Regions from separate parts of the Brevibacillus sp. FW306-2-1A-C05A genome, predicted to be linked through region 2. Evidence: predicted binding sites of a transcription regulator. Region 2 holds the regulator's gene; the other holds the start of a gene.

Region 1 (3,091 bases), on a different contig from region 2:
CAGGAGCGCCGTTTCTTTATTTGGGGTTACTTCCCGGAGAGTGTCGCCGATGCGGACAAGAAATACCACATCGGAAGTTTTCCGGTAGGGATCAGCCAGGCCCAAAAGCACCATATTATGCTCGAAACCGATGCCAAGACAGGGCGGCTGATTCGTTTTGTCTACAAGCAGGCAGATGAGCAGTGGTCCACCGCCAAAACAGACAAGAGCCGGGATCGCAAAGGGGCGGAAGCGTTGTTGCGAAGACTCGTGCCTTCCGGAAGCAACCAGTTGAGGCTTGCCGATGTCGGCACCGACAAATATACGACGCTGGTGGCCGACCCGCTTATCGGCGGCGTTCCTGTCTACCGGATCGGGCAGATGAAAGAAGAAGGGATGTACACGATTACCGCAAATGCGTGGACGGGCAAGGTCGAGGAAGTTATCGTACAGCGCCCGGACAACATGGTCTTCCCCGCTCGCGCCAAGGCGATCAATGAACAGGGAGCGATGGAGCGATTGCTGCAAGCCATGCCGCTTGAACTGACCTACATTCACCAAAAGGATCGGCAAACAGGCGCGATGAGCTGGAAGCTTGGCTATGACCTGTCCTTCCGCCAGACCCGCTCGCACTGTTTTTGCGGGGGCGATGTGAAGATAGATACGACGTTGTATGTCGATGCGCTTACGGGACAGACGGTCGTAAAAGAATAGGGACAAGTAAAAAGAAAAAGCCGCACGCTCCAGAGAGAGCAAGTGCGGCTTTTTCGCATAGAAAGGACTAGGCGCTCGCTTCAAACCCGGTGATTTGATTCAGCGCAATTTTTTTGTCATCGGTCAAGACGAACTCCACGACGCCGTTTTTCATGCTGACGGCTTTAATGACACCGTTCAGGCTGTTGTCCGTGGTCGAGCCGTCTGTATTGGTTTGCTTTTCCGTATAGGTGATGTTGAAGCCGATCATTTGGGCGTACTGCAGCGAATTGCTCATGACGCTGCTGTCCGGCCTGACGCTCATGCCCACGACCTGATCGAGCTTGACGGTCATGCCGTTATCGAGCGTAAACTGCGTGGCGCCGTCTTTCATGGAGAAGCCTGTGACGACTGCGTTGGCGATTTCATCTACTTTGGTGATGTCGTCTGTGGTCGCCGGATTGCCGTCTTTGTCTACTTCCTTGGTCGTCTTGTACGAGATTTCCTTGCCGATCATGTTCATGAACTTCACGCTGCTATCCAGCGCATTTCCGGTCATGCCCTGCGATTCCAGACCTTTGATGTCCGCGAGCGGAATCGGGGTAGACTCTCCGGCGATGCGGAAGTAAATCTTGCCGCTGTCCATGTAAACGGCTTCGAGCACGCCTTCCTTCGTCTCTGTCGCAGTTTCTCCCGTCACCTCGTCTTTGGTCGTGAGGGAGTAGGTGGCGGTGCGCCCGATCAGCGACTCGTACTTTTCCAGCGTCAGCATGCTGTTGTTCGATTGCTCCATCAGCGTCGCCATCTTGGTGATTTTTTCCACCATGGTCATCATGCTCGTTTGCTGGATGAACTGGGAGTTGTCCATCGGGGACATCGGGTCCTGATGCTTCAACTGTTCCAGCAGCAGCTTCATGAAGGCGTTGTTGTCAAGCTCTGTGGTGAACTCCTTTTTACCTTGATAGCTCATATGTGGTTGAATATAAGGATTATTTTTAACGGTGGTTCCGATATCTGACATGTCGATCCTCCCTGAAGGTGGCGAGTCTAACCGTACGTGCTTGTACACTACTACTTATTATCGGTATAATGTGTCGAAGGATGAAGACAAACATTTGTTCGAATTTCGGCTTATCATAGCCGGAATTGTGTTATAATGGAAATAGAAACAGTTATGCAACGAGGAGATGAACGAGGGAATGGACCGTTTTGAATTGGTATCGGAGTATCAACCGTCCGGTGACCAGCCGACCGCGATCGCCGAACTGGTAGCGGGGCTTCAGGCAGGCAAGCGGCACCAGACGTTGCTCGGGGCCACTGGTACGGGAAAAACCTATACGGCCGCCCAGGTGATTGCCCAGGTGAACAAGCCGACACTGGTGATGGCGCACAACAAGACATTGGCTGCCCAGCTATGCGCAGAGTTCAAGGAGTTTTTCCCGAATAACGCGGTGGAATACTTCGTCAGCTACTATGACTACTACCAGCCGGAAGCGTACATTCCCCAATCGGATACGTTTATTGAAAAAGACTCCAGCATCAACGACGAGATTGACAAGCTGCGTCACTCGGCGACCAGTGCCCTGTTTGAGCGGCGCGACGTCATTATTGTGGCGTCGGTATCGTGCATCTACGGCTTGGGTTCGCCGGAAGAATACAAGGAGCTGCTGCTGTCGCTGCGCGTCGGCATGGAAAAAGGACGAGACGAGATTTTGCATCGGCTGGTCGACATCCAGTACACGCGCAACGACATCAACTTTACGCGGGGGACCTTCCGGGTGCGCGGAGACGTCGTGGAGATTTTTCCGGCGTCACAGAGCGAGCAGGCGATTCGCGTGGAGTTTTTCGGAGACGAAATTGAGCGGATCACCTCCATTGACGTGCTGACCGGAGAGATTTTAGGGCAGCGCGACCACGTAGCGATTTTCCCTGCGTCCCACTATGTCACCCGCGAAGAAAAAATGAAGCTGGCCGTCCAAAGCATCGAGGCGGAGCTGGAAGAGCGGCTGGCAGAGCTGCGCGCAGCCGGGAAGCTGCTGGAAGCGCAGCGGCTGGAGCAGCGGACGCGCTACGATATTGAGATGATGCTGGAGATGGGCTTTTGCTCCGGGATCGAAAACTACTCGCGCCATCTGACGGGGCTTCCGGCAGGGCACGCTCCGTACACGCTGATGGATTACTTTCCAGAGGACTACCTGCTGTTGATTGACGAGTCGCACATGACCTTGCCGCAGGTGCGGGGGATGTACAACGGCGACCAGGCGCGCAAGAACGTACTGGTCGAGCATGGATTCCGCCTGCCGTCTGCGAAGGATAACCGCCCGCTGCGATTCGAGGAGTTTGAGCAAAAAATCAACCAGGCGATATACATCTCGGCAACGCCCGGCCCGTATGAGCTGGAGCACTGCCCGGAACTGGT
Region 2 (3,091 bases):
ACCACTTCCAGCGAAAATGTGGAAAACGTCGTGAATCCGCCCATAATGCCTGTCGTAAACAAAAGATACAGCTCAGGCGAGAAGCCTCCCCGCTCCTTGCCGATCACAAACAAAACGCCGATGGCAAACGAGCCAATGATGTTCGCCAGCCACGTGCCTACAGGCCAGCCCGGCTGATTGGCAACCAGCGCCAGCACATAACGAAGCAACGAGCCGACTGCTCCCCCAACCGCTACAGCCACCCATGCCATTGGTCCCCCTCCTCAATTGCAAAACTGGCAGAAGTCGTCAGGAACAAAAAGACACCCGAGCGTCAAGCAAGGATGTCTGCCGTATCAATACAAGTAAGTTTACTGTTTTGGACGATTTTCCTCAAGATCTTCCACATAGCGGATGGAATCCAGATTCGCTCGAAGCGACATCTTGACCGCATCGATGTACTTTTGGCGCAGAGCTTTTTGCTCCTGCTTCTCCTCGTCAGTCAAGCCAACCTCGCGAGATTTCTTGACCAGTTCGTTGATTCGTTTAATTTCTGCGTCAGATACCACGTTCCGGTTCCTCCCACTCTGTAGTAATGCCGCTTTATTATATCATATCAGTCGGAACTGGCAAGAGAGCGGATGGCGGGCAAGTGCTCGAATCAGTCCGTTTCCGGGATGAACAAGGTCTGCCCCGGATAAATGAGATTGCTGTCGAGGTTGTTCGCCATTTTGATATCGAAAATCAGATCGCGCACATCCACCTTTTCCGAATGATGATGGCGCACAGCAATCGTCCAAAGACTGTCGCCGGAGCGAACGGTCACTTCTTTTCCTTTTAGCGGCTCTTTATGCGCAGAAGAGGCAAACACCAGTTCGGTAAGCAAGTAAAAAAAGAGAGAGAACGTCAGCAAAAACAAAATAGCTTGTCCTCTCGTGATGCCCAAACGGACGCGGCGAGGCTGCTTTTTCTCGAAACGGTTATGGATAGACATGGCATTCATAATATGACCCCCTGCAAACATACGTTCTATAAGTTCGTATCCCTATCATAAATGAGAACATATGTTCATGTCAATACAAAAACCGCCGTCTCGCAAATTCGCGCGGAGCTGCTGTGCGCAGCCGTTTTTGCTTCGGATGACGCTGCCGGGCGACTCTATTGGGGTGGATTTAGCTCGTTTCTAGCTGGTTGCTTGCTGCCTGAACAGAAGTCCAAGTGTGCCGCGTTGGTGCGGTTTGTGGCTTGGCGTAAGCTCGGCTCTTCGGTACTGGAGCGGCTGGCGGTTTGACGTGAGCTCGACTCTGCGACAGTGGAGCGGCTTGTGGCTCGACGTAAGCCCGGCTCCGCGACGATGGAGCGGCTTGTGGCTCGACGTAAGCCCGGCTCCGCGACGATGGAACTGTTTGCCGACTTGGAGTTAGCCCGGCTCTATTACAATGGAACGGCTGCAACTTACGGCTCCGGCCGCCCGCCCGCGCTTTTTTCGAGATTTGGCCGATGCTGTCGAATCAAATGCATTTACCCTGTCAAAAATTCCTGTTCGCATCAAAATCGAACTTATGTTTGTCGAACGCAAGCTCCCATGGTATAATATAGGAAAACATGTTCGAGAAATCAGGGGTGTCTCTCTATGTCAAAATTATCCAGCAGACAACAAGCCATAATCGAATTTATTCGCAAGGAAGTCCGGGACAAAGGCTATCCTCCATCCGTCCGCGAAATCGGCGAAGCTGTCGGACTTGCCTCCAGCTCTACTGTGCACGGTCATCTGGCGCGCTTGGAAAAGAAAGGGCTGATCCGCCGCGACCCTACCAAGCCTCGCGCCATCGAACTGCTGTCTGAGGAAGACCGCTTCCAGGACAACTTCGAGGACTCTGTCGTTCGCGTTCCCGTCATCGGGAAAGTAACCGCCGGGCAGCCGATTACCGCGATTGAGGACGTCGAAGAGTACTTCCCGCTTCCAGAAAATATCGTGACTTCAGACAAGGTGTACATGCTGCGGATTTCCGGGAACAGCATGATCGACGCCGGTATCCTGGACGGCGACTACGTAATCGTGCGCCAGCAGCACGTCGCCAACAACGGCGATATCGTCGTCGCCATGACAGAAGAAGACGAAGCGACCGTCAAGCGCTTTTTCAAAGAGAAGAACCACTTCCGCCTCCAGCCGGAAAACGCGACGATGGAACCGATCATTTTGGACAACGTCACCATTCTCGGAAAAGTCATTGGCGTCTATCGCCTCATCCACTAATCGTTCCAGCGCATGAAAAAAGGACAGCCTCCGCTGTCCTTTTTCGTCTCTATCATTATATTTATCTGGCAAGGAAAAACCAGACGATCATGCTCACCTGCAACACGACTTTGACAACTGCGCTTCCCAAAAAGCCGATCAGCGAGCCAAAGCCTGCCTTTACCGCTTTCTCTATCGGCTGCTTTTGCACGAGCAACTCCACCAGCACCACGAGCACGAACGGCATAATCAGCATCCCGAACGGCGGGAACACGAAGATTCCGAGAACAATCCCTACGGCCGCAGCCACCGAAGACCATTTGGAGCCGCCGTACTTTTTCACGAAAAACATGTTGGTCAACAAATCCGCACCGTACAGCAAGATACTGAGCACCACCATCCCCCACCAGAAAGACGCTGGCAACCCCGCTCCCGGATCGGCTATGAAAAAGTGGTAGAGCAAAAAGCCTGCCCACAGTAAAATCGTATCGGGTAGTACTGGCAAAAATATACCGGCGATACTTAGCGCGAAAAGCACCAACACGATAATCCAAAGAACAATATCCATTCTCTATGCACTCCTCTCACATAGGTAATACGAGAAAAAGCCGATTGAAGTTGCACTCTTCTTTTGCGAATCCGTGAGGCCGTCTGCGAGGAGTACCTGCCTATTTTAACGAAAGCGGAGGGTTACTATGACGCGAAACTGGCGCGACCTCTCTTATTTGCACAACGGGACACCGAAACAAAAAGCTGCGGGCCAGGCCATCGCCCAATCCGCGGTCATGCAGCGGCTGCAAGCGTTCGATCCCGTGCTCGCAGGTACGATCCCTCTGGACATCGACATTGCGGACAGCGATCTGGACATTATTTGCG

What was found. Region 2 encodes LexA, which represses DNA repair genes until DNA is damaged. Its sites were predicted from a motif close to CGAACATATGTTCG; they were not measured.
Region 1: a site for LexA is predicted at 1,781-1,794, ahead of uvrB (excinuclease ABC subunit UvrB). Genes of this name have one in related genera too.

Annotation. Positions count from the first base shown of each region.
Region 1 covers NZ_JBYSWV010000021.1:16,478-19,568, reverse strand. The annotation lists gene AC3WJN_RS14125 (hypothetical protein) at 1-693, shown strand, start outside; gene AC3WJN_RS14120 (flagellar hook assembly protein FlgD) at 761-1,693, opposite strand; gene uvrB (excinuclease ABC subunit UvrB) at 1,872-3,091, shown strand, end outside.
Region 2 covers NZ_JBYSWV010000001.1:48,581-51,671, forward strand. The annotation lists gene crcB (fluoride efflux transporter CrcB) at 1-251, opposite strand, end outside; gene AC3WJN_RS00270 (DUF896 domain-containing protein) at 351-548, opposite strand; gene yneA (cell division suppressor protein YneA) at 641-982, opposite strand; gene lexA (transcriptional repressor LexA) at 1,613-2,236, shown strand; gene AC3WJN_RS00285 (DUF456 domain-containing protein) at 2,298-2,783, opposite strand; gene AC3WJN_RS00290 (DUF4269 domain-containing protein) at 2,911-3,091, shown strand, end outside.